3 regions of the Nonomuraea sp. 10N515B genome follow, and region 2 is predicted to be linked to each of the others. Evidence: riboswitches for the same ligand, from Rfam matches in the RefSeq annotation. Region 2 holds a riboswitch; each other region holds the start of a gene.

Region 1 (10,243 bases), on a different contig from region 2:
CGGCTCGTAGCACGGCCCAGCAGCTCGTAGCCCCCGGCCCGCCGGCCCGGCGCGCTGGGATGCTGGAATGCCGCGCGTTCCCGGCGCAGACTGGGGCGATGATCCCCAGCAACTGGTACAACATCGTTCCCGACCTGCCCGCTCCGCCGCCTCCACCGCTGCATCCCGGCACCAGGCAGCCCATCGGGCCGGACGATCTGACTCCGCTCTTCCCCATGGAGCTGATCGCGCAGGAGGTCAGCGGGGAGCGGTTCGTCGCGATCCCGCAGGAGGTGCTCGACGTCTACCGGCTCTGGCGGCCGACGCCGCTGATCCGGGCGCGGCGCCTGGAGAAAGCGCTCGGCACGCCGGCGAGGATCTACTACAAGTACGAGGGCGGCTCGCCCGCGGGCTCGCACAAGCCGAACACGGCCGTGCCGCAGGCCTACTACAACGCGCGCGAGGGCGTACGGCTGCTCACCACCGAGACGGGCGCCGGGCAATGGGGATCGGCGCTGGCGTTCGCCTGTTCCCAGTTCGACATCGAGTGCCAGATCTGGATGGTCCGCGCCTCCTACGACCAGAAGCCGTACCGCCGCTCCCTCATGCAGGTGTACGGCGCCACCGTGCACGCCAGCCCGTCCTCCGTGACGGGCGCGGGCAGCAAGGTGCTGGCCGACCACCCCGACTCGCCGGGCAGCCTGGGCATCGCCATCAGCGAGGCCGTCGAGGTGGCCGCGGCGACCCCCGACGCCCGCTACGCGCTCGGTTCGGTGCTCAACCACGTGCTCATGCACCAGACGGTGATCGGCGAGGAGGCGCTCGAGCAGCTCCCCGAGATGCCCGACCTGGTCATCGGCTGCACGGGAGGCGGCTCCAACTTCGCCGGCCTGACCTTCCCGTTCCTGCGGGAGAAGCTGGCGGGACGGATCTCGACCGTGTTCCGTGCGGTCGAGCCCGCCGCCTGCCCGTCTTTCACCCGCGGCGTCTACGCCTACGACTTCGGCGACACCGCCGGGCTCACGCCGCTGCTCAAGATGCACACACTGGGGCATTCGTTCGTGCCTGACCCGATCCACGCGGGCGGCCTGCGGTATCACGGCATGTCGCCGCTGTTGTCGCACATGTACGAGCTGGGCCTGTTCGAGGCCGTCACGCGATCCCAGAACGAATGCTTCGAGGCCGGCGTGCGTTTCGCCAGGACGGAGGGCATCGTGCCCGCCCCTGAGCCCACGCACGCGCTCGCCGAGACCGTCGCCGAGGCGCTGCGCTGCAAGGAAAGCGGCGAGAAGAAGGTCATCCTCACCGCGCTCTGCGGCCACGGGCACTTCGACCTGGCCGCCTACGATCGTCACCTGGCCGGGCAACTGGAGGACTACACCCTCCCGCAGGACCGCATCGACCAGGCCCTCACCGAACTACCCGGGTGAAATCGGGTGGCCGCCGGGCAGAGGCGGCCACCCGGGTCAGCGTGCGGTGGGCCGCTTGCCGTGGTTAGCCTTCTTCTTCTTGCGTGCTTTGCCCTTGCGTGCGCGCTTGGCCATACGCTCGCCTCCGATGATCGGGTGCTACGGCATTGATCCCTCACCGTCTCTCGCCTGCGCCGACCAGGGCAAGCGACGCCACCCGATCTAACATTCCCCGAACTTATCCGTGTCATAATTTGGTGGAATCTGTTGGAAGGAGGGGGCGTGCTCGCACAGCAGCGTCAGCAGGCGATCCTCGAACGCGTACGCAGCGACGGCGGTGTCCGGGTGGCCGACCTCGTCCGCGAGCTCGGCGTCTCCGACATGACCATCCGCCGCGACCTCGAGGTGCTGGCCGAGCGGGGCCTGCTGGAAAAGGTGCACGGCGGCGCGACCGCCCTCGGCCCGGGATCGACCGAGGAGCCGGGCTTCACCGCGAAGTCCGCCCGCCAGCAGCAGGAGAAGCAGGCCATCGCGCGCTGCGCGGCACAACTGGTGCGCCCCGGCACCGCTGTGGCGCTGTCCGCGGGCACCACCACCTGGGTGCTGGCGCACCACCTGATCGGTGTGCCCGAGCTCACGGTGATCACGAACTCCATCCCCGTCGCCGACGTTTTCCACCGCAATCCGCGCGCCGACCGCACGGTGGTGCTGACCGGCGGCGTACGCACGCCATCGGACGCCTTAGTGGGCCCGGTGGCCGTGGCCGCCATCCGCCGCCTGCACGTGGACACGCTCTTCCTCGGCGTGCACGGGATGAGCGTGCGGGCCGGGTTCACCACGCCCAACCTGCTCGAGTCCGAGACCGACAGGGAGCTGGTGGCGGCCGCCAACCGCCTGGTCGTCCCGGCCGACCACACTAAGTGGAACACGGTGGGCATCAGCACCATCGCCGAGCTGAGCGAGGCCGACGTGGTCATCAGCGACGCGGGGCTGCCGGAGGAAGCACGTACGCACCTGGCCGAAACGGCCGGGGAACTGATCATCGCGGAGGGCTCGCTTTGAAGCGCACCATCACCAACCTGGCCGACGGCCGAGAGCTGATCTACTTCGACCGGCGGGACGACGCCGACAGGAGCGCGATCGACCGGCGGACGCTGGACCCCCGGCCGGTGGCCTCTGAGCTGCGCTACGACCCGCTGACCGAGGAGTGGATCGCGATCGCGGGGCACCGGCAGACGCGGACGCACCAGCCGACCGGCACGGCGGCCGAGTGCCCGCTGTGCCCGTCGTCGGAGACGCGCTCGACGGAGATCCCGGCGTACGACTACGACGTGGTGGTGTTCGAGAACCGCTTCCCCTCTTTTTCCGAAAATATCGGGACTTATGGGGAAGTGGGCGGGCTGAGTGAGGTCCGTCCGGCCGTGGGCCGCTGTGAGGTGGTCTGCTTCACCTCCGAGCACTCCTCGTCCTTCTCCCGGTTGTCCGACGCCCAGGTCGAGCTGGTCATGGAGGCATGGGCCGACCGCACGGCCGAACTGTCCGCCATCGAGGGCGTGGAGCAGGTCTTCTGCTTCGAGAACCGGGGCTCGGAGATCGGCATCACGCTCGCGCACCCGCACGGCCAGATCTACGCCTATCCGTACGTCACCCCGCGGACCAAGCTGCAGCTGGGCGCCGCCGCTCGCTACAAGGGAAACCTGTTCGCCGACGTGCTGGCCGCCGAGCGCGCCGCCGGCACGCGGGTGGTGGCGGCCAACGAGCTGTGGACGGCTTTCGTGCCCGCCGCCGCGCGCTGGCCGTTCGAGGTGCACCTCTACCCGCACCGGCAGGTGCCCGACCTGGCGGCGCTGACAGAGGCGGAGCGTGCCGCGTTCGCGCCGCTGTACACGTCGGTGCTGAAGGCGTTCGACGGGCTGTTCGGGGTCGTGATGCCGTACATCGCGGCCTGGCACCAGGCGCCGGTACGACAGGGCCGTGAGCTGGCTTACCTGCACCTGGAGCTGTTCACCATCAGGCGGGCGCCGGAGAAGCTGAAGTATCTGGCGGGGTCGGAGTCGGCGATGGGGGCCTTCGTCAACGACGTGCTGCCGGAGGAGGCCGCACGCATGCTTCGATCACGAGTAGATCACTAATAGATTTCTACTTAAGGTCGCATGACTCGTGATCTACCACTAATATCCCGATAAGCACCGGCCGTAACGGCCGGTGCCCGCCTAATCCCGGGCGAGTTGCCCGGGAGCCGGGGACCCATCGCACGTGGGGTGAATCCACTTCGGTGGTAGGGATCTCCCATGCCCGAACCCGTCAGCTAACCCGGCCGGCAGAGGGAGAGGAAACATCTACGTGGCGGCTGCCCTGATTCGCTCGGGAGCTCCGCTCCCTTCGCCGTCCCTCGCGAGTCTTGCCATCAGCCTCATCACCGCCGCCGCCGTTGCCTTCTTCCCGGCGACCGCGGCGTCGGCGGCACCCAAACCGACGGAGTCCGAGCTCCGCGCCCAGCTCAAGCAGCTCAACAGCAAGATCGACAAGCTCATCGAGCAGTACAACCTCAAGCGCGTCGAGCTGGCCAAGGCCCAGCAGGCCGCCAAAACGGCCAATGAGCGCCTGGCCACCGCGGAGCAGACGCTGACCGCGGCCGAGCAGCGGGTCGCCGAGATCGCCCGGCTTCGCTACCAGAACGGGAACCCCCCGGTGCCGGGTTTCATGCTGCCCGCGAGCGGCGGCAGCGCGGCCGTGCTCAACCAGCTGACCGTCGAACAGCAGGCGTTCGTGCAGGGCGTGGCCAAGGCCCGTGACGACAAGGAGAAGGCCGCCAAGGACGCCGCCGCGCTGGCGGCCGAGATCCGCGGGGACGCGGCCGAGGTGGACAAGCAGCGCGACGAGGCCGAGGACGTCATCGAGGACATCAAGAAGAAGCTCCAGGACCTCGTGCCGTTTGGCACCGGCCGCAAATCCGACGGCAGCTGGGCCCCCGAACTTCCCTCCGGCTCCGACAACATCACTCCGCGCACCCGGCTCATGCGCGAGCAGGTGGGCAAGAACTTCTCGCTGCCGTACACGGTGGGGTGCTTCCGCTCGGGCTCCAGCGGCGAGCACCCGCTCGGACGCGCCTGCGACTTCATGATGAGCACCGGAGGCTCGATGCCGTCGGCCGCGAACCTCGCGCTGGGCGACCGGATCGCGGAGTGGGCGATCAAGAACATGGACAAGCTCGGCATCAAGTACGTGATCTGGAAGCAGCGCATCAACCACAGCTCGGGCTGGAGCGGAATGTCGGACCGCGGCAGCATCACCGAGAACCACTTCGACCACGTGCACATCTCCATGCACTGAAAGCCGCACACCAGGCCGAAGGTAAGGTCAGGGCTCGTGATCGACTCCCGTACCCCACCGCCCCTCACCGGCGACGAGCTGACGGTGCTCAACAACTGGCTCGAATGGCACCGCGCCACCCTCGCCGTCAAATGCGCGGGCCTGTCGGACGAGCAGTTGCGCCTGCGCTCGGCCCCGCCCTCGACCCTGTCTCTCCTCGGCCTGGTCAGGCACATGGCGCACGTCGAACGCTCCTGGTTCCGCCGCGTGCTGAACGGCGAGGACATCCCCAAGCTGTGGGACAAGGACCGCGACAACGACGCCGACTTCAACGACGTCGACACCGCCTCGGCCGAGGAGGCGTTCGCCACGTGGCAGGACGAGATCGAGCGCGCCCGCGCCATCTCGGCCGCCACGCCGCTGGACGCCGTCGGCGACCGCAACGGCCGGGACTGCACGCACCGCTGGATCCTCGTCCACATGATCGAGGAGTACGCCCGCCACAACGGTCACGCCGATCTTCTACGCGAGCGTATCGACGGCGTTACCGGCGAATAACGGTCCCCTGCCGCTTCGCCGTCACCGCTGACGGAAGACGATCGCGGTGCCGAGCGCCTCGCGGGCGGGCACGAAGATCTCGCCTGCGGCGGTCTCACCGACCGTCATCCCGGCCTCGCCCAGGAACCGCCCGGTGGCCGCGACGTCCCGCACCGCCACCGCGTACGCCGCGAACCCGGGCAGCGCCACCGCACCCTCGCCCGGCAACAGCGCGTCCAGCCGGGACGCGCCGACCAGCGTGATGTGAGCACCGTCGCCGCCGAGCGCGAAGGTCCGCACGAGCCCGTCCCGCGATGCCGTACGTCCCACATAACGCTCATAGCGCCGCTCGGCCTCGTCCAGCTCGTCGTCGGCCACGCACAACACGCATTCGACCAGCTCGACCGCGCCATTGGGATGGTCGGCGGCCTCATGCGCGGAGGCGTTCTCCGCCAGCCCGACCCGTCCCTCCGGCACGAGCCCCGGCTCGGAGCCGTCGATCTCCAGCCACCGGACGGGCTCCATCCGCACCCCGTCCGCCGTCTCGACCGGCCGCTGGGCCGCCTGCACCCCACCGTGCCCGACGCCGCCGGCCGTCAGCCGGGCGGCGGCGCCGTCGATGCCGAGTGCGTCGAACATCAGGATGTGCACACCCTCGAAGCGCCGCAGGCACGCTTCCAGGTTGGCCGCCGTGCCGCGGACGGCCTCCTTGAGCGCGGGCAGCCGCTCCGCGGGCGCCCGCAGCGGGATCAGCCGCGCGTCGCCGGGAACCCGCCCCGCCCCGGCGACGGTGACCAGCTCGAGGAAGCCGCCGGTGAGGTACGCGTGTGTATTGCCCACCCCGACCGGCTCGGGCGGCTCGCCCACCACCGGGTACGCGGGCCCCGGCAGCGCGAACCCCATCCGCCGGTATCGCTCGAGCGCCTGTCCCATGTCATGCACCACGTGTCCCACGTGGTGCAGCCCACGGATGTCATGTCCCATCGCCGCCTCCATAAGCCGCGTCACGGAAGTCACGGGAGAGCCCTTCGAAGATCTCGATGACCCGCTCGGCCGCCGGCGCGCAGTCGGGCAGCCGCTCCGGCTCGAACGTCCTGCGCAACGTGTCGGCCAGGACGCCGGCCTTCTCCTCCAGGCTGAGCGTGACCTCGGCCGGAAGCAGCGGCTCGACGGCGAAGAACCCGAACACGATCGTCGGCAGCGGATAGTCCAGGTCCTCGGGTCGCAGACCCTCCCGCAGCAACCCGTGCCGGGCGAGCTCACCCAGGTATTCGCGCGAGGCGAGCAACTTGGCGCCCTCGAGCGGTTTCCTGGCCGGGCTGGCGAGGAACTTGTCGAGCATCTCGGCGTCCCTGGTGAAGATCGCCCGCAGCACCGGCCGCCGCATCGCCTCCAGGAAGAACCGGCGCATGTACCGGTGCAGCGCGATCTCGTCAGGATCCGCCCGCATGCCCGCGACGACCGCCTCCAGCATGGCCACCGCCTCCCTGGCGCCGACGGCGAAGAACAACTGCTCGCGGGTACGCCAGTGCAGGTAGATCGTGCCCTTGCCGACCCCGGCGCGTTTGGCGATCTCGTCGATCGTCACCCGCCGGTATCCCCAGCGCAGCAGCAGCTCCTTGGCCGCGTCGAGAATCCGGTCAGCCCGCCCGCGGTGCTCGGCATGCACAAAGGCCTCCTCGTGACTGTTGACCGATGACCAATTTAGCATTCTGGTCACGAGAGAGAACAGGGAGACGCCGTACCAGGTGATCTAAAGGTTGGGTCAGGATTCCGTGCGGAACAGCGCCCAGACGGCCTTGCCGCCGCGAGCCAGGGGGTCCCAGCCCCAGCACTGGCTGTACGTTTCGACGATGTAAAGGCCGCGCCCGTTCTCGGAGATGAAATCCGGCTCCTTGGGCCGCGGCACCTCGTCGCTGGGGTCGGCCACCGCGAGCAGCACGTGCGGCGCGACCCGCATGAGCAGCAGCTCGATCTCCCGGCGCCCGGCGGCGTACATCGCGTATCTGACGGCGTTCGTCACCAGCTCCGACACCACGAGCGCGGCGTCGTCGCTCAGGTCGTGCAGTCCCCAGCCCTGCAGTGTGGAGCGGGTCACGTCCCTGGCGGTCTTCACAGAGTCGGCCTGAAAGGGCAACGGGCACGCGGTCGTGTACGGCTGGCCGCCACCCGAGAGCAGGTGGTCGAAGCCCACTTCGCGGGTGATCTGCAGGCAATCGGCAGTGGCCAGAGGATCCTCCACCATGCCGCCGATACCTCCCCGTTCAGCCTTGGTTAGTGCATGTTTGGCCCAATATGCACTAAGCCATCATGGGTCACGACCGCTGCGGCTGCAAGACCCAAATGCACGTGCAGCTGCAATGTGCAATAGCAAACACCGTTTTTGGGCATAGATCCCGGAATCGGACACGAGGTTGAGACCTTGTCATTCAAGGCGATGTGGTGTCACTGTGTGTGCGGACCTTGATAGGAGGCAAAGTGACGCAGAACCAGCCGGGTTCCGGGCCGACGGCGCTGCGCATCCTCCTGGGCTCCCAGCTGCGCAAGCTCAGGGAAGCGAAGAACGTCACTCGTGAGGAGGCCGGCCACCTCATCCGTGGCTCGGAATCCAAGATCAGCCGCATGGAGCTGGGCCGAGTGGGGTTCAAAGAACGCGACGTGGCCGACCTGCTGACTCTGTACGGGGTCGTGGACCAGCAGGCCCGCTCCGCCGTGCTCGACCTGGTCGCCACCGCCAACGAGCCGGGTTGGTGGCACCGGTTCAACGATGTCCTGCCCACGTGGTTCCAGGCGTACGTCGGCCTCGAAGAGGCGGCCGCCAGGATCAGGACCTACGAAGTCCAGTTCGTGCCGGGACTGTTGCAGACCAAAGAGTACGCAAGGGCTGTGGTGACCGCCGGTGCGGCGGGCATTGGGGCGGAGGAGATCGCCAGGAGGGTCGATCTCCGGCTGGAGCGCCAGAGGATCTTGGACAAGCCGGACGGGCCGGTCTTCTGGGCGGTGATCGACGAGGCCGCGCTCCGGCGGCCGATCGGCGGAGCCGAGGTGATGAGGGCCCAGCTGGAGCACCTCATCGACCTCATGCGCCAGCAGAACATCACGATCCAGATCATGCCGTTCAGTTTCGGCGGGCACAGTGCCGAGGGCGGGGCGTTCAGCATCTTGCGCTTCCCCGATCCCGACCTGCCCGACGTCGTGTACGTCGAGCAGCTCGCCAGCGCGCTCTACCTGGACAAGCGTGAGGATGTGGACCGATACACCGAGGTGATGGAGCGGCTGTGTGCCGTGAGCACCACCCCCGATGAGACGATCGAGCTACTGCGGACGATCTCGGAGGAGTTCTGACGGCGGCGGGCGTCGTTGTTGGGTGTGCATCTGCCCTAGACTGGACCATCGGCGTTGGATGCGGCCGTGGCAGAGCATGCCCCAACACCGCACATGTGGGCGCGGCGCGTGGGCCGTACCGATGGACGCGCCCGCGATCACTCGTAGCTTGATCAAGGAGACCATTCCGTGAAGACCGCTGTCGAGGAGCTCAGCCCCACGCGGGTCAAGCTCACTGTCGAGGTGCCGTTCGACGAGCTGCGCCCGAGCATGGATGCGGCATACAAGAAGGTCGCGCAGCAGGTGCGCGTCCCCGGGTTCCGGCCTGGCAAGGTTCCGGCCCGCATCATCGAGCAGCGCTTCGGCCGGGCGGTAGTGCTGGAGGAGACCCTCAACGACGCGGTGCCCAAGCTGTACGGCCAGGCCGTCGACGAGGTCGACGTCTTCCCCGTCAGCCAGCCCGACATCGAGGTCACGAAGATCGAAGACGGTGAGCAGATCGAGTTCACCGCCGAGGTCGACATCCGGCCCAACTTCGAGGTGCCCGACTACGCCGGCATCGAGGTCACGGTCGACTCCGCCGAGGTTTCCGACGAGGACGTCGACACGCAGCTCGACGCGCTGCGCCAGCGCTTCGCGACGCTGACCGGCGTCGAGCGCCCGGCCGCCAACGGCGACTTCGTCGTCATGGACCTGCGCGCCGAGATCGACGGCAAGAACATCGAGGAGCAGCAGGCCAGCGAGGTCTCCTACGAGGTCGGCGCCGGCTCCGTGCTGCAGGGCCTCGACACCGCGCTCGAGGGCATGTCCGCCGGCGAGGAGAAGAGCTTCAAGACCGAGCTGGTCGGAGGCGAGAACGCCGGCGAGGAAGCCGACGTGATCATCACCGTCAAGTCGGTCAAGGAGAAGGTCCTGCCGGAGCTGGACGACGAGTTCGCCCAGCTGGCCAGCGAGTTCGACACGCTCGACGAGCTCAAGGCCAGCATCCGCGAGCAGGCCCGCCGCAACAAGCTCATCGACCAGGTCGTGCAGGCCCGGGAGAAGTCGCTCGACGCGCTGCTCGAGCAGATCGACATCCCGCTGCCGGACAGCGCGCTCAAGGCCGAGGTCGACGCCCGCAAGCACAACCTCGACCACCAGGTGGCGGAGAGCGGCCTGAGCCGCGACGCCTTCTTCCGCCTCTACCAGACGACGGAGGAGGAGCGCTTCGACGAGTTCGAGAAGAACTCCGCCCGCGCGCTCAAGGTCGGCTTCGTGCTCGACAAGATCGTCAAGGCCGAGGAGCTGGGCGTCTCCGAGCAGGAGCTGACCAACTTCGTGGTGCGCCGCGCCATGGAGATGGGCGTCCAGCCCAACGAGCTGGCCAAGCACCTGGCCGACAACGACCAGCTCACGCTGGCCATGGTCGAGATCGTCCGCGACAAGGCCAAGTCCGTGATCGGCGACGCCGCCAAGATCGTGGACACCGAGGGCAACGACGTCGACCTCAAGGCGATCTACACCGAGATCAACGGTGAAGAGCCTGCTCAGGAAGAGGCCGAGGCCGAGGACAAGCCCGAGGCGTAAGCTCACGCCCTTCGCCGGGCACCACGAAGCCCCTGGATCGAATCGGTCCGGGGGCTTCGACGTTCCGGCGCCCCCGCCACTGCTGCGGGCGACGCTTCCGCCCCTTCCCGCGCCCG
Region 2 (10,243 bases):
ACATCGTGAAGGTCTTCTACGCCTCGACGTTGTTCGGGGCGATGTCGCTGGCCGCCGCGATCGACGACGGCCGGTTCGGCGACGGGCGGCGCGTCCTCGTCGTCTCCAACAACGCCGCCATCCCCGAGGTGTCGACGCCGCTGGACAAGACGCCCGGCTTCGCGGTGCTGCGCTCGCGCTTCGACGAGGTGCACTCCTGGAACGACCTCATCGCGCCGCTGCACCCGTCGGACTGGAAGGCACGCGTCATCGAGGTGCCGATGATGGAGCGCCTCATCCGCTCCCACTGGGGGCTGGACGGGGTCGAGGAGCTGGTGGTCGAATCGATCGCGGTGCCGCCCGCGCGGACGATCGCCGGGCTGGTGCGCGACTGCCCGATCACGGTCTACTCCGACGGGCTGATGAGCTACGGCCCGACCCGCGACCCGCTGCCCGCCGAGATCTTCCGCCGCATCGAACGGCTGCTCCACCTGGACCTGGTGCCCGGCCTGGCGCCGCTGCTGCTCAGCGAGTACGGCGTCGCGCCCGAGATCCTGCCCGCCGAACGCTTCCTGGCGATCGTCAGGGAGGTCACCTCCACCGCCCCCGACATGCTGGCCGGGCAGGCCGTCATCCTCGGCCAATACCTGTCGGCCCTGGAGATCGTCACGCCGGAGGAGGAGGCGGCGCTGCACGAGACGATGCTCAAGGCGCTGGCCGCCCGCGGCTACACCAACATCGTGTTCAAGCCGCATCCGGCCGCCGGGCGCCGGCACGCCCAGCTGATGCGGGCCGCGGCCGAGCCCTTGGGGGTGCGGCTGTCGGTGCCCGGGGAGAGCGTCCCGGCCGAGGTGTGCTTCGCCGCGCTCCGGCCCGAGCTGGTCGTCGGCTGCTTCTCCACCGGGCTGGTGACGGCGCAACGTTACTTCGGACTGTCCGTGGCCTCCTACGGCACGGAGTTCGTGCTGGACCGGCTGGCGCCGTACGAGAACAGCAACCGGATCCCGGTCACGATCGTGGACGCGCTGCTGCCGCGGCTGTCGGCCGAAGGCCACATCGACCAGCCCCCGGCCGTGGACCTGCCGGCGCTGGTGCGCGCGGTCGGCTACTGCATGCAGGCCGAGGCCTACCCCGACCTGCGGCCTGCGGGCATCGAGTTCGACGCCCGCTACTTCAAGCGCAAGCGTCTGGAGACGCTGGGCTTCGTGGCCAAGCCCAGCACGCTCACCCGGCTGCGGCGGAAGATCCGATCCGCGATCTGATCGCCCGGCGTCGAGGCCCCTGGCTCTCTGCCAGGGGCCTCGACGTTTGCGTCGGCTTTTCAGCGCCCAGCCATCGGCGCGCGATCCGCGGCATCGTCGCGCTCACCGCCCCGCGCGGCGGCGAAGGAGCGGCGGCGAGGGGCCGGGGTCAGGTAAGGGCGCGGCGAGGGGCCGGAGGTCAGGTGAGGGCGCGCAGGTAGCGGCGCATGCGCCGCTTGGCCTTGTAGCCGGCCCGCAGCATCGTGGGCGGCACCTCCACCCGCAGCCTGGCCCGCCGCCGCGCCGCCGCGAACTCGGGCCCATCGAGCAACGACTTGGCGGGCACCCGCGGCCGGGAGATGACCAGCCCGGTCAGCAGCCCCGCCCAGTCGTTGCGCTCCACCGGATGAAAGTAGTTGGCCGCGCACCAGGCCGCCGACGCCGTGCGGAAGTCGCCCGCCGCCAGCTCATCGAGGGTCCCCAGCAGGTCGCTGCCCTCGAACACCAGGTTGATCATCTCGGCGCTGACGCCGAAGTCGCGCAGCACCAGCAACGGCACGTCCAGCGCGATGGCCTCCAGCGCCGCCGTCGAGCTGACCGTGACGAATCCGGCGGCCCGCACCAGCTGATCGTGCATCGACCCCGCCTCGAACAGCAGCCGCCCCGGCTCGCCCATCTCCCGCCACAGCCGCTGGTAGTGGTGGCGCTCGTTGTGCGTCTGCCGCTCGTCCTCCAGCGCCCGCAGCTTGACCACCACGTCCAGGTCGGGCCGCAGCCGCGCCAGCTCGGCCAGCGCCACCAGGATCCGCTCGCGCTCCTCGCGCTCGCGCGGCACCTTGGCCTGGGTGGCGAACACCACCCGGTTGCCCCCCTGGGCGGCCACCTTGGACCGCAGGAACGGCAGCCGGGCCAGGCCCACCGCCCCTCCCCCGCCGAGCCGGCGGGCGATCTCGCCGAACTCGGCCACCTCCCGCTCACTGTGCACCACGAACAGGTCGCACCCGCTGCGGAACTGCCACGCCTTGTCGGTCGCCGGCACCGAGATGCCCGGCAGTCCGCTGACGAACACCGGCCGTGGCCTCAGGTCCGCGAGCACCTCGGCCACCAGCACGTCCACGACCGGTCCCGTGCAGGCCACGAGGATCACGTCGGGCCGGATGCGCTCGGCCGCCCGGCGCACCGACCGGGCCGACATCACCGCGGGCGCCTCCCGCTCGCCCACGGCCGCGGCGATCTGCTCGGGCGAGGGCGCGATCGGCGTGCGGACCACCACCAGGTCCGTCACGCAACCCTCGGGCAGATCGGCGAGCAGGCAGGCCGCCCACTTCAGGTACGAGTCGGAGTCGGCGACCGCCAACACTTTCAACCGGACACTCCAGTCAGATGCGAGCGAAGGGCGGGAGCCGCCCTGCTGGTCCACCAGTCATCGGGAACGTCCACGGGCTCGACGGCGACGCCGCGCGGGCTCAGCAGCACCCGCAGCGAGGTGATCGCGGTCGACGGGAGGCTGAGCACGCGCTGGCCGGAGTCCAGGCCGCGCAGGGTCAGCTCGGCGGGCGCGCCGGCGTCGTGGACGGTGATCCCGGGGCGCTCCCGGATCAGCGCCACGTCCACGGGGTCCTCGCGGCGGTGCGGGTAGTAGGCGACCGGCTCCTGCGAGGCCAGGTCCGTCAGCCAGCGTAGGTAGCGGTCGCGGTGGACCAGGCCGTTCCTGACGAGCGAGGTGCCGAGGACGACGGTGCGCTCGGCGGGGCCCTCGGCGCTGGGCGGCTGGGCACGCAGCCAGGCGAAGTCGTGGCGGACCAGGTCGACGCCGGCGCGGCGTACGCCGTCCTCCAGGTCCTTGTCCACGTCGAGCGCGGTGAAGACGGAGACCTTGCTCAGCCGCAGCCGCAGCGCGGCCGCCAGGCCGAGCACGGCGCGCAGCTTGGTGGGCTGCGCGCGGGCCCGCAGCAGCGGCCGGCGAGGCCCCGCGGCCAGCAGCTCCAGCAGCCGGATCGTGGCCAGCCCGTCGTCGACGATGACGATGCGGCCCGGGTTGGAGATCAGCCAGCGCAGCTGCACCTTGCCGGAGAAGGCGTCACCCACGGCCTGCACACGCCGCGGCATCTGGTCGCGCGGCTCGGCCAGCTCCAGGCCCTCGGGCAACCCGAGCCTGCGCAGCTCCTTGCGCGTGGCCTTCAGTGGCCGCAGGCCCGCTCGCGGCACGACGGCCGTCGCGGGCCCGAGGAGCCCGGCGTGGTGGGCCTCGACGGCGCACAGCATCTGGAGCGGGGACTCCACCCAGGCCGACGCCTGTTCGACCACTCGTTCGCCCTCCCCGCCGGGTGATGGCCCGTTCATGACCGCTCCAAGTTAGCCTTGTCGCCTTAAGCCGCCTGGAACGGAACGTGAACAATGGAGGGTATGAACTCGCTCATGCTCAACACCGACGGCGTGCAGATCCCGCAGCTCGGGTTCGGCGTCTGGCAGATTCCCGGCGGCGAGGCCGAGCAAACCGTGCGGATCGCTCTGGAGGCCGGCTACCGGCACATCGACACCGCCTCCGCGTACGGCAATGAGGAGGGCGTGGGCCGGGCCGTGCGCAGCGCCAAGCGCCCCCGCCATAAGCTGTTCGTCACCACCAAGCTGTGGAACGCCGACCACGACCGCGCCGAGCAGGCCTTCGATGAGAGCCTGGCCAGGCTGGGCCTTGACTACGTCGATCTTTTCCTCATCCACTGGCCGGTCCCGAAGCAGGACAAGTACGTGCAGGCGTGGAAGGCCCTCGAAAAGATCTACCGTGACGGGCGGGCCAAGGCCATCGGCACCTCCAACTTCACCGTCCAGACCCTGACCAGGCTCATGGACGAGGCCGAGATCACGCCGTCCATCAACCAGATCGAGCTTCACCCCTACCTGCAGCAGCGCGAGATGCGCGCCTTCCACGAGGCCAACGGCATCCTGACCGAGGCGTGGAGCCCGCTGGGCCAGGGCCAGGGCCTGCTCGACGACCCGGCGCTGAGCGTGCTGTCCGGCAAGTACGGCAAGACGCCCGCCCAGATCGTGCTGCGCTGGCACCTGCAGCTCGGCAACGTCGTCATCCCCAAGTCCGCCACCCCGTCGCGGATCCGCGAGAACATCGACGTGTTCGACTTCATCCTCGACGCCGAGGACATGGCCGCGATCGGCGCCATGAACAGGAACAAGCGCATCGGACCCGACCCCGACACCTTCAACATGACCTGATACGTCTACGATCTCCCCTTGTGCGGGATTTTGCATGGGGAATAGCGGCGACAGGCGGCATAGCGCGCACGGTGGGAGCGGCCATCGTGGCCGAACCGGGCATGCGGGTGGCCGCCGTCGGCTCCAGGAACCTCGGCCGGGCGCAGGCCCTGGCCGCGACGCTGGGCGCGGAGTCGGCCTACGACTCCTATGAGCGGCTGTGCGCCGACCCGGCCGTGGACGCGATCTACGTGGCCACTCCGCACGCCCAGCACCTCCAGGTGGCCGAGGCCGCCATCGCCGCCGGCAAGGCCGTGCTGTGCGAGAAGCCGCTGGCCGCCACCGTGGACGACGCCGAGAAGATGGTGCGCCTGGCACGCGAGGCGGGCGTCTTCTTGATGGAGGCCATGTGGATGAGGTTCAACCCCCTCATCCAGAAGATCGCCTCCGATGAGCGCTTCGGCGAGATCCGCTCCGTGCAGGCCTCCTTCGGCTTCTCCCTGCCCTACGACCCCGCCCACCGGCTCTGGGCGCCCGAGCTGGGCGGCGGCGCGCTGCTCGACCTGGGGATCTACCCGTTCGGGCTGGCCCAGTTGCTCCTCGGCATGCCGACCGGCCTGCGTGTCACCGGCTCTTTGGCCCCGAACGGGGTGGACGCGGAGGCGGGCGGCGTTTTGCTCTACCCGGGCGGCAGGCATGCTCTCGTGGCGACCTCGTTGCTCGGGAATTACCCGAACGATGCCAGCGTTGTGGGCACTCAGATGCGCGCGGACATCCAGGCTCCGTTCTGGGCGCCGCAGCGGATTCTCCTCACCGGGCCCTCCCTGGAGCCGGAAGAGCATGTGCTCGATCCGGCCGACAACGGGTACGCCGGGGAGCTCCGCGAAGTCCGCGCAGCCACGGCCGAAGGCAGGACCGAAAGTTCGATCATGCCGCTTGACGATTCCCTTGCCATGATGGGGCTTCTGGCCGACGCCCGCGGGCAACTTGCCTAACTGGGCTTTTATCTAGTTGTAATCCTCTTGCCGCATGTATTACCTTATGGGGCATCTTGAGGTATGCGTCCGGTTTGTCCGGTCGCGTCCGACCATCGCACGAAACATCACAGGACAGTCCTGTGACCGCTGAATCCGCCTTGCGCGGAACCGGGGACCCAAGTCTTTGGGGCGAATCGGCACTTCGGTGCCGTAGGGCAGCTTCCACGCCCGAGCCCGTCAGCTAACCCGGTAAGCGGCATGGAAGCAAGGAGTAAACCCCCTCGATGGCCAAGTTCCGCATCCCCGCTGCCGCCAACAAGATCAACATCGCCCGCGCCGCCCTCGGCGCCACCGTCCTGGCCACCGCGGTCACCGCCCACGTCACGGGCACCGCCATCGCCGCCGCGGACAAGCAGCCGGTCGCCACCGCCGAGCAGGCAGGCGCCAGGACCAAGACCGGCGAGACCAAGATCAACGTCACCGCCGATCAGGTCCTGGCCCTGGCCAGGTCCCAGGTCGGCACCAGCGAGAACGCCGCCGGCGGCGGCACCAAGTACCAGCAGTGGTACGCCAACTCCCAGCGCGCCGCCGAGACCATCGCCCGCGACGGCGGCAGCCGCGCCATGTATCTGAACGCCGCCTGGTGCGCGATGTTCGTCTCCTGGGTCGGCGAGCAGACCGGCGCCCGCCCGCAGGTCGGCTGGGACGCCTGGACCGTCGCCCACGCCAAGTGGTTCAAGGCCAACAACCGCTTCGGCACCGTCGCCAAGCCCGGCGCCGTCGTGTACTTCTCCTGGAGCGGCAGCAAGAACATCCGTGACATCAACCACGTCGGGTTCGTCGTGAAGGACAACCAGGACGGCACCATCTCCACCATCGAGGGCAACACCGGCAACGGCAAGGTCGAAGAGCGGACCCGGCCGAAGGCGCACGTCGTCGGCTACGGCTACCCCGAGTACGCCGCCTGACCCTCCCCCGCCCCAACGAGCGCGCGTCCCCGAGACATGGGACGCGCGCTCGCCGCGTTCACGGCCCGACCGCAGGCCTTCAGCCGAGAAAAAACCGCGCCAGAGCGGCGGCGACCGCGGCCGGGTCGTTCTCCATCGGGATGTGACCGGCGCTCGGGACGCGGACCAGGGAGGTGTTCGGCATCTCGGCGGCGAAACGCTCGGCGTACCGGACCTCCTGGAAGGTGTCGTTCTCCCCCCACACCAGCAGCTTCGGCGTCCCGTCGGCCTGCAGCGCGGGCACCAGGTCCAGCGTGTAGCGGCCGTCGGCGGCTCCCGCCAGCGCCATCCACGACCGTCGCACCCGGGCGTCGTTCCACGGGTCCAGGTAGTCGGCCAGCTCGGCCTCCGTCGCGGGGCGGTGCAGCGCCGTGGTGACGGCCGTGCGGCGGGCGGCCAGCAACTCCTCCGCGGTCACCGCCGCCACCACCGCCGGATCACGGAAACGGGCCACGCCCGGCACCGGCCACGAGTCGTACGTGACCGAGTTGACCAGCGCCAGCCGCCGCACCTTCACCTCGCCCGCGGCCAGCAGGTGCTGCGCCACCGCGCCCCCGATGTCGTGCCCCGCCACCGCCAGCGGCTCGCCGGCGCCCACCGCCGCCGCGAACCGGGTCACCCACCCGGCCAGCGCCGGGACCGTCGCCGTCGCCATGGCGAGCTCCCCTTCGGAGCGCCCCAGCCCCGGCAGATCCACCGCGACGGGACGCAGCCCCGCCGCGGCCAGCTCGTCCAGCACCGGCTGCCAGACCCGGCTCCAGTACGTCCCGTGCAGCAGCAACACAACCGGACCCCGCTCGCCCGCCGTCAGATAGCTGGCCTGCCGCCCGTCGACTTCGATCGTCATTCGCTCAGACATGGCATAACCATCGGGTTCTGACCAACCGCCGGTCAAATACCAATTAGGGTATGCCGCTATGACGTTAGCGCAGCTCCGGGCGTTGATCGCGGTCGCCGAGCACGGCGGCTTCACCGCCGCCGCCGACCACACCGGCATGTCCCAGCCCGCCGTCAGCCGCGCCATCGCCGCGCTCGAACGCGAGCTCGGCGCGGCCCTGTTCGTACGCCACCGCGACGGCATCGCCCTCACCGAGGCCGGCCGCCGCGCGGTCAACCGGGCCCGCGAGGTGCTGCGCCACTTCGACCTCGTCCGCGCCGACGTGGCGGCCGCCGCCGGCCAGATCACCGGCGAATTGCGCCTGGCCAGCCTCCCCAGCGCCACGGGAACGCTCATCGCCCGGTTGCTGCGCGCGTTCACCGACCGCTACCCGCAGGTGCGCGTACGGCTGTTCGAGGGGGTGGACGACGACATCCGGGCCTGGCTGCACCGGGGCGCCGCCGAGGTCGGCGTCGTGACCTTGCCCGCCCCCGGACTGGACACCGTCCCGCTGAGCACCCACGACATGGTGGCCGTGCTGCCCGCCGGCCACCCGCTCGCCGATCAGGCAGTGGTGCATCTCGCCGATTTCGCCGACCGGCCGTTCATCCTGACCACCGCCGGCTGCCGCCCGCTGATCATGACCGCGGCGCGGGCGTCGGACGTACGGCTCGACGTCGCCTTCGAGGCGAGCGGCCCGGCTGCCATCCTCGAGATGGTGGCCGCGGGGCTCGGGGTCAGCATCGTTCCCACCCTGGGCCTGCCCGCGGACCTCGGCGCGGTGGTCACCCGGCCGCTGAAGCCGGGTATGACCCGCTCGCTCGGGCTGGCCGTCCCGTCGCTGGCCGGCTGTGGTCCTGCCGCCAGCGCGTTCCTCGATCAGCTGAACGCCTTTACAACGTAGATTTTTCGGTTCGGAGTGGCGCGGCGCGGAACTTCGCGAAAGAGTGTCGATTCGCCCCGCAGCCGTTCGACGCGTTGGCGAGACGTGTGAAGGGAGAAACACCGATGAAGTTCATGATCGTCGGCAAGGCCAATGCGGAGACCGAGGCCGGGGTGCTGCCCAGCCAGGAGCTCGTCGACAACATGCACGCCTACAACGAGTCGCTGGCCAAGGCCGGAGTGCTGCTGGCCGCCGAAGGGCTCTACCCGAGCTCGCAGGGCGCGCAGATCGCCTACAGCGGCGGCAAGGCCACGGTGATCGACGGGCCGTTCGCCGAGGCCAAGGAGCTCATCGCCGGGTTCTGGCTGATCCAGGTGAAGTCCAGGGAAGAGGCCCTCGAGTGGGCGCTGCGCCTCCCGGTGCCGCCGGGGCACGAGGGGATCGGGCTGGATGTGTGGCGGGTGTTCGACGCCTCGGACGTGCCGGACGACTCGATGCCCGCCGAGGAGCGCGAGCGTGAGGAGGCCATGCGCGAGCGCCTCCGCGCCGACCAGCCCGGCGACTGACCGCGGCACCGGCCGCCTCATCAGCGCGGCGTCGTCCACCAGCACCTACCGCGTGACCACGGCGGCGACAGCGGTTGCGAGGCGGCGTGCGGCCCTGGTGTTATGGGCCCGTGACGGCTACCGACACGCATCGCGCGATCGAGGCGGTTTGGCGGATCGAGGCGGCCCGGCTCATCGCCGGACTGGCCCGGCTGGTGCGCGACGTCGGCCTCGCCGAGGAGCTGGCACAGGACGCGCTGGTCGCCGCCCTGGAGCAGTGGCCCGAGTCCGGGGTGCCGCGCAACCCCGGCGCCTGGCTGATGACGGTCTCCAAGCGCCGCGCCATCGACCTGATCCGCAGGAACGAACGCCTCGAACGCAACCTGGCCGAGCTCGGGCACCGGCTGGAGCACGAGGCAGAGCTCCCCGAGGTCGATGAGATCGAGGACGACCTCCTGCGCCTGGTGTTCACCGCCTGCCACCCGGCGCTGTCGATGGAGGCGCGGGTGGCGCTGACGCTGCGCGTCCTCGGCGGCCTGACCACCGAGGAGATCGCCCGCGCGTTCCTGGTCCCGGAGTCCACGGTGGCGCAGCGCATCGTCCGCGCCAAGCGCACCCTGGCCGACAAGCAGATCCCCTTCGAGGTCCCGCAGGGCGCCGAGCTGGCCGGCCGCCTGGCCGCCGTCCTGGAGGTCATCTACCTCATCTTCAACGAGGGCTACTCGGCCACGGCCGGCGACGACTGGATGCGCCCCGCCCTGTGCGAGGACGCCCTGCGCCTGGGCCGGGTCCTGGCGGGCCTGCTGCCCAAGGAACCGGAGGTCCACGGGCTCGTGGCGCTGATGGAGATCCACGCGTCCCGTTCGGCGGCCCGCGTGGGCCCCTCTGGCGAGCCCGTTCTCCTGCTCGAGCAGAACCGCGCCCGCTGGGACCAGCTCCTCATCCGCCGCGGCCTGACCGCCCTGGAGCGCGTGGAAGACCTCGGCGGCGCCCATGGCCCTTACGCGCTCCAGGCCGGCATCGCCGCCTGCCACGCCCGCGCGCTCAACCCCGAGGACACCGACTGGGTGCGCATCGCCGGCCTGTACGAAGAGCTGGCCAAGCTGTCGCGCTCCCCCGTCGTCGAGCTCAACCGGGCGGTCGCCCTGTCCATGGCCTACGGCCCGGCGGTCGGGCTCGAGCTCCTGGACCAGATCATGGAGGAGCCTTCGCTGAAGGACTATCACCTGCTGCCGAGCGTCCGCGGCGACTTCCTGTTCAAGCTGGGACGGCGGGAGGAGGCACGGGCCGAGTTCGAGCGGGCGGCGGGCATGACCCGCAACGCCCGCGAGCGCACACTGCTGGAGGAACGCGCCGCCGCCTGCCGCGCCGGCACCGCGCCCACCCCGCCCTGAGTCCGGGCCACAGGCGCCGCAGGAGTTCCACGGCACCCGCGGCGAGGTCACGGTCGCCCTTGCGAGGCGGCTCTTTGCTGGATGTCGCCGCAAGCGTGCTTTGCGAGGGCGATCGCCCCTGTTTACGCATGCG
Region 3 (10,243 bases), on a different contig from region 2:
TCTCGTCGTATTCGCGCAGGTCCGGCGGAGCGGTCATCCTGCGGATGCGCATCCGGGACCCGGCCTCGTCGATGAGGTCGATCGCCTTGTCGGGCAGGTAGCGGTCGCTGATGTAGCGGTCGGCCAGCTGCGCCGCGGCCACCAGTGCGTCGTCGGTGATGGACACGCGGTGGTGCGCCTCGTAGCGGTCGCGCAGACCCTTCAGGATCTCGATCGTGTGGCTGAGTGAGGGCTCGGCCACCTGGATCGGCTGGAAACGGCGCTCCAGCGCGGCGTCCTTCTCGAGGTATTTGCGGTATTCGTCGAGCGTGGTCGCGCCGATCGTCTGCAGCTCGCCGCGGGCCAGCATCGGCTTGAGGATGCTGGCGGCGTCGATCGCGCCCTCGGCGGCGCCCGCACCCACGAGCGTGTGCAGCTCGTCGATGAACAGGATGATGTCGCCGCGCGTGCGGATCTCCTTGAGCACCTTCTTCAGGCGCTCTTCGAAGTCACCGCGGTAGCGGGAGCCGGCGACCAGGGCGCCGAGGTCAAGCGTGTAGAGCTGCTTGTCCTTCAGCGTCTCGGGCACCTCGCCCCTGACGATCTTCTGCGACAGGCCCTCGACGACGGCGGTCTTGCCGACGCCGGGCTCGCCGATGAGAACCGGGTTGTTCTTGGTCCTCCGGGAGAGGACCTGCATGACCCGCTCGATCTCCTTCTCACGGCCGATGACCGGATCCAGCTTGCCCTCGCGGGCCGCCTGGGTCAGGTTGCGGCCGAACTGGTCGAGCACCAGGGACGTGGACGGCGCAGACTCCTGCGGGCCGCCCGCCGCGGCCGGCTCCTTGCCCTGGTAACCGTGCAGCAACTGGATGACCTGTTGCCTGACACGGTTGAGATCAGCTCCAAGCTTGACCAGCACCTGGGCGGCCACACCTTCACCCTCGCGGATGAGCCCGAGCAGGATGTGCTCGGTGCCGATGTAGTTGTGACCCAGCTGCAAAGCCTCACGGAGCGACAGCTCGAGGACCTTCTTGGCCCGCGGGGTGAAGGGAATGTGCCCCGACGGAGCCGACTGGCCCTGGCCGATGATCTCCTCGACCTGCTGGCGCACACCCTCAAGGCTGATGCCCAGGCTCTCCAGAGCCTTGGCGGCAACGCCCTCACCTTCGTGGATCAAACCAAGAAGAATGTGCTCAGTGCCGATGTAGTTGTGGTTGAGCATCCTGGCCTCTTCTTGGGCCAAGACGACAACACGCCTCGCTCGGTCGGTGAACCTCTCGAACATCTCGTCGCTCCTCACAGAGCGGTCAGTCAGGCCGGTAAATCCGGTCCCGTCCTCCCGCATGCTAGCCCTGGCTCGGCGAACCGTGCCCACTCGCCGCTGACACGCTCTATAGCAGACACGTTCCCCGAGAGCAGGGCGTTCACCCTCCATCCAACTACTGTTCGGGGGTGACGTGTTCCCGATACGCCGCAAGCGAACGATGTTTAGGGTGCTTCACGTCGGCAGCACTAAATTGCCGTCCGCGGCGTACGCAGATCAACCCGCGCCGGCCACCGGACGCTTCGAGCGGACCGGCCTCAGCCGGCCCGCGCCCGCGCATCTCCGATGCCACGTCCGTATCTGTTACGCAATCATCCTATGTCCCCATGCAATGGTTGGCCAAGTGCGCGCACTACGGCCTGAACAGGACACGGCACCTACCGCACTCTCATGAAATCCTCATCCGGTCAGCCGGGTTACCGACCTCATCAGGCACGACTGTCCAAGTGGTCACGGCATTCCCGGCAGGATGCACCTGGAGAGCCCGGGCATTGTGCGGCGCATGCCCGGGGGAGCGGATTTTGCCCGGTGCCACACGCGCGTGAGTCGAGATCCCGGATTAGAGCCGGTCTCAGGTTTTACTCAACGCCGATGAGCGGCTCGCATACCTCATTCAACGTATGTTCCGGCGGCTCGATCCCGGCAACGCCGTGCCGCCATCCGCAAGCACCGCTCTCCTGGAACGGGCCATCGCGGGGATTCACCATTCGGGCGCGCGGAGCGCGACACCATCACATATGCGGGCACCTGCCGGTGAAACGACGCCGGACATGGTCCACAACACACGGCCAAAACGCCCGCATATGGGGAGTTAGAGATCATCCTCTTGGTGTTCCGGCATTCGGAACACCCTAGAGACGATCATGCGCTTATGGCGGCCGCCGGGGTCCAAGGCGAACATCATAAGCGCATGGTCGTGAGTTGGCTCGATCAGTGAGCCGCCTCGTACTTCTCGACGACCGTGGAGGCGATACGGCCTCGCTCGCTGACCGGGAGCCCGTGGGCCTTGGCCCACTGACGGATCTCGGAGCTCTTCTCGCGGCTCATCGCACGGCTCCCGCCACGGCCACGACGACGCGTGGCCACGGCACCTGCCCGGCGCGCGTTCTGCACGAAAGGCGTGAGCGCGTCCCTCAGCTTCTTGGCGTTAAGGTCGCTGAGGTCAATCTCATAGGAGGAGCCGTCAATAGCGAAGCTCACCGTCTCATTGGCCTCGCCCCCATCGAGGTCATCGATGAGAATCTCCTGGATCTGCTTGGCCATGTACGCAATCCTTTCGCGGGCATTGTTTCATTCGCCTGCCCAAACATATACCCGGAAAGGCCCTGAGACAATTCAGCGCTGCGGGGATTCGGCTGACTAGCCGATCAGTTCTGCTTCTCGGCAGGCTCCTCGCCGTTACGGTGCCGCCTGGGGCCCTCGGCGCGGACCAACTTCACTACGCCAAAGATGAAGGCTCCACCGACCACGACCGGGGGGATGAGCGCTGACAATACGTCTGTTAGGGCTTCCATTCGTCCTCGCCTCCACGGCTAGCGGGGTTTCGGGGGCGCTATATGAGCGCGTGCGCGGCCCGGAGGAGCGCGACGGTCCTCACGAGCAAGGCGACAACCGCCCTCACCCGACCATAGCGGCACACAGATGCCCTGCGTGCGGCAGGTGCGCCAACATCCGGCAACCCGGACGCCCCATAGCCTAATGCCAGTCTCTCCAGGCTCCTTACCGGATCAAGGGAAAATTTTGCGATAAGGCGCCGGGGCAGCCCCCGGAAGGCTCAGCGAAGATCTTTTACCACGCGCGTTCCGGCCAGCCTGTCATGCGGCCCCCGCTCCAGCGGCTTGTCGATCAGGATGAGCAGCCCGACGCCGAACAGCAGCATTCCGGCCAGCAGATTGACCACTGGAATGCCCATGAGCATGAGCGGCCCCGGATAGACCAGGGATCGTTTGAGCGCCGCTCCCGGCGTGAGCTTCGCCGGGGCCAGGCGAATCCGCATGATCGCCTTGCCGAACGTCCTGCCGTGCCTGAAATGGGCCCACCAGTCATAGCCGGCATAAGCCAGTCCGGCCCCGAACCACGCGCACACGCCGGGCAGGCGACCGCCGAACACCTCCAGCACCCCGACAGTTCGGAAGATGGCCCAGAGCGCAATGAACAGAATGTAATAGAAGACCCCGAAGACGAGCGCTTCAATCAGGCGGGCGGCGAGCCGTTCCCACCATTCCGCCGGCAGCGAGATCGCCCACGGCGTCCCGGCCATAACCTCCACCTCGCCTCCGGCTACGGGTTCCGTCCCATTCTGGTACGGCGCCGCGGACAAAACATAGGGGCCGGCGGGAAGCCGGCCCCTATGTTTACGTGCGGGAGGACTACTTGATCTTCACCACCACGGTGCGCGCGAACTTGTCCGCGAACGTCTGCTGCAGCGGCTTGTCCCACAGCATGGAGGCGCCGTTCAGGCCGCTCAGAAGGGGAGCGAGGAGCGTTCCGAAGGGAATCCAGTAGAAGATGTAGGCGCCCCACGTCACGAGCGCGCGCTTGAGTGCCGCGTCGTTGGGGATGCCGCCCGGCGGCACCGGGCCGCCGACCTGGACGACCTTGATGCCCATGATCATCTTGCCGACGGTCTGACCCTTCATCTTGTGCATGAAGAAGTCGTAGCCGACGTAGACGAGGGTGAGGACGATCGACATCAGGATGCCGATGACGAACGAACCGAACAGGCCCGTGCTCGCCCCGGTGGTCGAGCTGTAGCTCGCGACCAGGAACAGCCCGAAGATGAAGGTCACCAGGCCCATCACGACGCCGAAGATCACGCCGTCGACGATCCTCGCCACCAGCCGCTGCCACCACTCCGCCAGCGGAGCCGGTGCGCCCGGAGGTTGCACGCCGACCGGCTGCCCGTAGGCCTGGCCGTAGCCCGGCTGGCCATAGGCGGCCTGCTGCGGCTGCCCGTAGGCCTGGCCGTACTGCTGGTCGCCGTACTGCTGCTGGCCGTACTGGGGCTGGGCGTAGCCAGGCTGGGACTGCGCCTGCTGGCCATAACCCTGCTGGTCGTAGCCCTGCTGCTGCTGACCGTAGCCCTGCTGCTGGCCGTAGCCGGGCTGGGACTGAGCCTGCTGACCGTAGCCCTGCTGCTGCCCGTAATCGGGCTGGGACTGAGCCTGCTGACCATAGCCCTGCTGCTGCCCGTAATCGGGCTGCGACTGAGCCTGCTGACCATAGCCCTGCTGCTGGCCGTAGCCCGGCTGCGACTGCGGTTGCTGGCCATAGCCCTGCTGCTGCCCGTAGTCGGGCTGGGACTGAGCCTGCTGACCGTAGCCCTGCTGCTGGCCGTAGTCGGGCTGCGCCTGGGGCTGCTGGCCATACTGCGGCTGCTGGGCGCCATACTGCCCGGAGGAGGGCTGCTGGCCGTAGCCCGGCTGGGACTGCGCCTGCTGGCCGTAGCCCTGCTGCCCATAGTCGGGCTGGGACTGAGCCTGCTGACCATAGCCGGGCTGCTGGCCGTAGCCCGGCTGGGACTGCGGCTGCTGACCATACTGTGGCTGCTGGCCGTATTGCTGTTGCTGGCCGTAGCCCTGCTGGCCGTGCTGCGCCTGCTGACCGTAATCCGGCTGCTGGCCGTAGCCCTGCTGCTGCCCGTACTGGGCGTCGGCGGGTTGCTGGCCGTACTGCTGTTGTTGCTGGCCGTAACCCTGTTGCTGTCCGTAGCCCTGCTGGCCGTATGGGGGCTGCTGGCCATAGGCGTCGTCCGCCCGGTAGCCGACCACAGTGACGTCGGGGTCGGGCTCGCCGGGGTGGCGGCCCGTGTTCTGCTGCCCGTACTGGGGATTTCCGGGTGCAGAGTTCTCGCCCGATTCGTCCTGTGGATACGGCGGCTGTCCGGTGCTCACCGTGTCACCTCGCTTCGAGTGCGCATGTGGCACGTGTCAGGACACATGCCCTGTGCTGCCCAACGTATCGACATAGGTATCAACAATCACCTTTCCAGCTAGTCAAGGCCAGCGTCACCCGATGTCAGGTGGAGCAGCATGCGGGTGTTGCCCAGGGTGTTCGGCTTCACGTGCTCCAGGTCGAGGAACTCCGCCACACCCTCGTCGTACGAAGCCAGCAGTTCGGCGTAGACCTCGGGCGAGACCGGCGTGCCCTGGATCGGGCGGAAGCCGTGCCGCGCGAAGAAATCGACCTCAAAAGTCAGGCAGAATACACGCCGCAGTCCCAGATCGTTCGCCTGCCGGATGAGCGCGGAGACGATCCGGTGGCCGATCCCCATGCCCCGGCACTCAGGATCGACGGCCACCGTGCGGACCTCGGCCAGGTCCTCCCACAGGACGTGGAGCGCGCCACACCCGACCACCCGCCCGCCCAGCTCGGCCACCCAGAACTCCTGTACGTCCTCGTACAGGGTCACTGTGGTCTTCTCCAGGAGCCGGGGGCCGGCGCCCGCATAGGTGTCGACCAGGCGCCTGATCCTCCGCACGTCGGGCGTGCGGGCACGCCGGACCACCACCGCGGTCTCCGGCGTCGTCAGTTCGGCCACCTGTTCCATGGCTCTCCAGAGTACAGATGTCATTACGGTTCGGTCCTAACTCCCATGTCTGGCCCCATCCTGTGACGTGCCACGAGCCACATGGGCACGAGCCCGGCGTCTTCCGGCGTTCGGCAGAAGCAATGACAAAGGGGACATAAGGTCTCTTCTGCATGGCTGATCACGAGATCACCTTGTGACCCGCCAGTTGTGAAACCTCTACAGATCGAGCAGTTCTGGTTGAGCACGAACCCGGAGTGCATTAGTGTCCAGCGACAACGTTCCCCGCGTGGCGCACGCGGGAGACACGCCCAATTCCCGCATGGGGAGCCGGGGATCCACCGGTGGCGAGCTTCGCACGCCACCATCGGGGTGAATCCGAGTTCTTCGGTAGGGCTGCTCCGGCCCGAACCCGTCAGCTAACCCGGTAGGCGTCAATGAGAGGAGCTGGTTGGTGAAGCGTACGCACGGCCGTGGGGGGAAGTCGGCGGGCAGGCATGCCCGCCCTCCGGAACGGGCCTGGCTCGCACGCCGCCTCGGCGTGGTGAGCATCACAGTGGCCACGCTCCTGATCGCCATCCCCGCCGCCGCTCCGGCGTCCGCGGATCCCACACCCTCGCTCAAGGAGCTCTCCGACCAGGTCGAGAAGCTGCACGTCGAGATCGAGACGCTGACGGAGCAGTACAACGGGCAGCGGGAGAAATACAAGGTCGCGCAGAAGGCGGCCGACGCCGCCCAGAAGACGCTGGCCGGCAGCGAGGCGGATCTCGCCGCCAAGCGCGCCAAGGCCGCCATGCTCGCTCAGAACGCCTACATCTCCGGTGGGCTGAGCAGGGCGCTTGCTTTCACCTCGTCGACCGACCCCGAGAAGTTCCTCGATCAGGCCGCGACCACGTACGCATTGGAACAGCAGCAGGCCGAGCAGGTCAACCAGCTCGCCAAGGCCATGGACGCCGCCGAACGCGCCAGAGCGGGCGCCAAGACCCGCATGGAGGAGCTGCAGAAGATCGTCGCGGACCTCGACAGCAAGCGCGACAAGATCACCAAGCTGGTGGCCAAGGCCGAGAGCAACCTGTTCAGGCGGGCCATGGGAGAGGCCGGCCGGGCCGGCAAGCGCGTGCACATCAACCTGCCGATCCCCGGCAACGGCAAGGCGGCCCAGGCCGCGAGGTGGGCACTCACACAGCAGCTCAAGCCGTACGTCTGGGGCGCCGAGGGCCCCAGCTCCTACGACTGCTCCGGCCTGGTGATGGCGGCCTTCCAGCGGGTCGGCATCTCGCTGCCGCACTACACCGGTGACCAGTGGACCGCGGGCCGGCACATCGACAGGTCCGAGCTACGCGCGGGCGACCTGGTGTTCTTCTACAGCGACCTGCATCACGTCGGCATCTACCTGGGAGGGGGCATGATGGTGCACGCCCCGCGCACAGGTGATGTCGTGCACATCGCCTCGATCGCCAACCGCCCGTACGCCGGCGCGGTGCGCATCGCCGACTGAGGCGTCAGATCAGCTGACGCCGCGCCGCCCAGGCCACGGCCTCGATGGCCGTGGCCACGCCGATGCGGTCGCAGATGCCCCGTAACCGCCGGCGTACTGTCCGCCCACTGATATCCAAACGTCTCCCCACGCGATCGACCGTAACCCCCTTGGCCAGCTCCGCCAGCAACGCCAGATCCGCATGGCTCAGCTCGACGCCTTCAGTGAGCACATCCATCGGGAGCCCTCCCCCCCAACAGCAGAACTCGGACCTCACAACGGGCCAAAGCCGCTCGTCTCGCAGACGGTAAACGCATCCCGGAAAGGTCGTCAAGCGCCAGAATCTTCGCACTTGACGGGCACTATTGACATGATCCGTTATATGTGGCGAACTCGCCATATGGCGACGAGACCGCCGGCACAATGAGCGATCTCATAGAACGGTCCAATAGGCCCCGGCCCGGGACAGGATGAGCCTGGCAGACGTCCTGGTTTTGATCCGAGCGATCCGGACTTTCTACGCGAGCCATACGCGCGCTACCGCGAGCTGAGCGCCCGCGGGGCGATCTTCCGCACCCGCGCGGGCTGCTCGTCGCCGCCATCCTGAACGTTGCGGAGCGATGCTCCGCTTCGGCCACGACTCCGACCCGCTGTACGGAAGAGACCCAGCTCAGCCCGTTGAATCGGCCCTCTGGACGGACCCGCCCGACCACACCAGACTGCGCGCTCCGGTCGGCGAGGCGTTCACACCGCGCATGGTCGAACGGCTCTGCTCCCGCATCGGGCTGATCACCACCGAGCTGATCGGCGCTTTACCGGAGGAGACGGACCTGGTTTCCAGCTTCGCCTACCATGGTCATCACCGAGATGCTCGGGGTGCCTCCAGAGGACTGTGAATGTTTCAGCGGCTGGAGCGAAATGTTGGCTCGCAGCCTTGACCCGATGCTTACAGCAGAGCTCGTATCGGAAACCGGCCAGGCCAGAAGAAAGTTTGGCGCCTACTTCCTCGACTTCATCGCGATCAGGCAGGTGCGCCGGCGACGATCTCCTGAGCGCTCTGGCACGGATCAAGGAGCTCACCGGGGCCGAGTTGCCGGCCACGCGGCCGACGTGGCGCCGGGCGGGCGCGCGGGACCGGCCGCGCGCCCGTCTCTCGGCTCAGCGAGTCGGCTTGACCAGCGGGAACAGGATCGTCTCCCGGATGTTCTTGCCGGTGAAGGCCATGATCATCCGATCGATGCCGGCGCCCATGCCGCCGGTCGGCGGCATGGCGTATTCCAGCGCCTGCAGGAAGTCCTCGTCGAGCTGCATGGCCTCCAGGTCGCCACCTGCGGCCAGCAGCGACTGCTCCATCAGGCGGTGGCGCTGGTCGATCGGGTCGTTGAGCTCCGAGTAGGCCGTGCCCAGCTCGGTGCCGAAGCCGATCAGGTCCCACTTCTCCGTCAGCAGCGGGTTGTCCCGGTGCAGGCGGGCCAGCGGCGAGGTCTCCAGTGGATAGTCCATGACGAACGTGGGCTGGACGAGCGTGTGCTCGACCAGCGCCTCGAAGAGCTCCTGCACGATCTTGCCCGAGCCCCACTTCGGGTCCCAGTGGACCTCGCGCCGGTCGGCGATCTTGCGAAGCTCCTCCAGCGTGGTGGAGGTGGTGATCTCCTCGCCCACGGCCTCCGACACGGCGCCGTAGAGCGTGATGCGCGGCCACTGGGCGAGGCCCAGATCCACCTCGACGCCGTCGTGCACGACCACGGACGTGTCCAGAGCGGCCAGGACGGCCTTCTGGTACATCCGCTGCGTCAGGTCCGCCATGTCGTTGTAGTCAAGGTAGGTGCCATAGGCCTCGACCATGGTGAACTCGGGGTTGTGCGTGGAGTCCGCGCCCTCGTTGCGGAAGTTGCGGTTGACCTCGAAGACCTTCTCGATGCCGCCGACCACCAATCGCTTGAGGTAGAGCTCGATCGCGATGCGGAGGTAGAGCTCCATGTCGTAGGCGTTGATGTGGGTCTTGAAGGGCCGGGCCGTCGCGCCGCCGTGGATGGGCTGCAGCATCGGCGTCTCGACCTCGAGATAGCCCTCGTCGTGCCAGAAGTCGCGCACCGCGCGCACGGTGGCGCTGCGGATGCGGGCCATCTTCCTGGCCTCGTCGTTGACGATGAGGTCGACGTAGCGCTGGCGGACGCGAGCCTCGGGGTCGGTGAGGCCGACGTGCTTCTCCGGCAGGGGGCGCAGGCACTTGGCGGTGATCTGCCAGCTTTCGGCGAGGATGGACAGCTCGCCGCGGCGGGAGGTGATGACCTCGCCGATCACGCCGACGTGGTCGCCCAGGTCGACGTCGCGCTTCCAGCGTGCCAGCGACTCCTCGCCCACCTTGTCGAGCGAGATCATGACCTGCAGATCGGCCTCGCCGTCCCTGAGCGTGGCGAAGCAGAGCTTGCCACCCACGCGGCTGAGCATGACGCGGCCCGCGACCGCGACCGTGTCACCGGTGGCGGCGTCGGGCTCCAAGTCCTGGTATTTATCCCTCACCTCGGCGTTGGTCGCCGTACGGGGGAAATTCACCGGGTAAGGGTCGACGCCCTCGCTGCGAAGGCGGTCGAGCTTCTCCCTCCGGATCCGCATCTGCTCAGGAAGTTCGTCGCTCACAACAACAAAGCGTAGGGGATATGGCGAACTGCAAGGACTCGTCGGCCCCCTGCAGGGAGCACGCAGGAACACTGCAAGAGACCTCTTCTATGAATGACTCACGAGCTCAGGGGGGAGCCGGCAGGGAGCCGGCCCAGGGGAGCTCAAGGAGAGAAGATGTTGAAGAAGATCGCGACGGGCGCCCTCGCCATCGCCGCCACCACGGCCGTGGCCCTGTCGCTTCCGGCCGCCGCGTCCGCCAGCACCTCGTCCGACTACGACGACTACTCCGAGTATTGGAGCCCGGTCTACG

What was found. A riboswitch is a leader RNA that binds a small molecule or an ion and turns the genes downstream of it on or off. The one in region 2 is predicted to bind cyclic di-AMP.
Region 1: linked by a shared signal. The riboswitch ahead of ACTWQA_RS28680 (coiled-coil domain-containing protein) and the one ahead of ACTWQA_RS03335 (CHAP domain-containing protein) in region 2 are both predicted to bind cyclic di-AMP.
Region 3: linked by a shared signal. The riboswitch ahead of ACTWQA_RS13755 (NlpC/P60 family protein) and the one ahead of ACTWQA_RS03335 (CHAP domain-containing protein) in region 2 are both predicted to bind cyclic di-AMP.

The regions. Positions count from the first base shown of each region.
Region 1 covers NZ_JBQQBQ010000021.1:6,222-16,464, reverse strand. The annotation lists gene ACTWQA_RS28700 (TrpB-like pyridoxal phosphate-dependent enzyme) at 99-1,409, shown strand; gene ACTWQA_RS28695 (50S ribosomal protein bL37) at 1,446-1,523, opposite strand; gene ACTWQA_RS28690 (DeoR/GlpR family DNA-binding transcription regulator) at 1,671-2,450, shown strand; gene galT (galactose-1-phosphate uridylyltransferase) at 2,447-3,520, shown strand; cyclic di-AMP (ydaO/yuaA leader) riboswitch at 3,589-3,725, shown strand; gene ACTWQA_RS28680 (coiled-coil domain-containing protein) at 3,732-4,721, shown strand; gene ACTWQA_RS28675 (DinB family protein) at 4,758-5,258, shown strand; gene ACTWQA_RS28670 (VOC family protein) at 5,280-6,221, opposite strand; gene ACTWQA_RS28665 (TetR/AcrR family transcriptional regulator) at 6,211-6,906, opposite strand; gene ACTWQA_RS28660 (ATP-binding protein) at 7,003-7,482, opposite strand; gene ACTWQA_RS28655 (helix-turn-helix domain-containing protein) at 7,716-8,582, shown strand; gene tig (trigger factor) at 8,751-10,127, shown strand.
Region 2 covers NZ_JBQQBQ010000002.1:196,097-206,339, reverse strand. The annotation lists gene ACTWQA_RS03365 (glycosyltransferase family 2 protein) at 1-9, shown strand, start outside; gene ACTWQA_RS03360 (polysialyltransferase family glycosyltransferase) at 6-1,241, shown strand; gene ACTWQA_RS03355 (DUF6716 putative glycosyltransferase) at 1,420-2,580, opposite strand; gene ACTWQA_RS03350 (hypothetical protein) at 2,583-3,563, opposite strand; gene ACTWQA_RS03345 (aldo/keto reductase) at 3,627-4,448, shown strand; gene ACTWQA_RS03340 (Gfo/Idh/MocA family protein) at 4,469-5,422, shown strand; cyclic di-AMP (ydaO/yuaA leader) riboswitch at 5,540-5,675, shown strand; gene ACTWQA_RS03335 (CHAP domain-containing protein) at 5,689-6,372, shown strand; gene ACTWQA_RS03330 (alpha/beta fold hydrolase) at 6,452-7,270, opposite strand; gene ACTWQA_RS03325 (LysR family transcriptional regulator) at 7,329-8,192, shown strand; gene ACTWQA_RS03320 (YciI family protein) at 8,297-8,737, shown strand; gene ACTWQA_RS03315 (RNA polymerase sigma factor) at 8,848-10,110, shown strand.
Region 3 covers NZ_JBQQBQ010000008.1:44,793-55,035, reverse strand. The annotation lists gene ACTWQA_RS13785 (ATP-dependent Clp protease ATP-binding subunit) at 1-1,267, opposite strand, end outside; gene ACTWQA_RS13780 (histone-like nucleoid-structuring protein Lsr2) at 2,237-2,569, opposite strand; gene ACTWQA_RS13775 (RDD family protein) at 3,081-3,566, opposite strand; gene ACTWQA_RS13770 (RDD family protein) at 3,676-4,194, opposite strand; gene ACTWQA_RS13765 (hypothetical protein) at 4,189-5,301, shown strand; gene ACTWQA_RS13760 (amino-acid N-acetyltransferase) at 5,298-5,855, opposite strand; cyclic di-AMP (ydaO/yuaA leader) riboswitch at 6,133-6,283, shown strand; gene ACTWQA_RS13755 (NlpC/P60 family protein) at 6,289-7,332, shown strand; gene ACTWQA_RS13750 (LuxR C-terminal-related transcriptional regulator) at 7,337-7,549, opposite strand; gene ACTWQA_RS13745 (hypothetical protein) at 7,932-8,207, shown strand; gene lysX (bifunctional lysylphosphatidylglycerol synthetase/lysine--tRNA ligase LysX) at 8,470-9,951, opposite strand; gene ACTWQA_RS13735 (hypothetical protein) at 10,108-10,243, shown strand, end outside.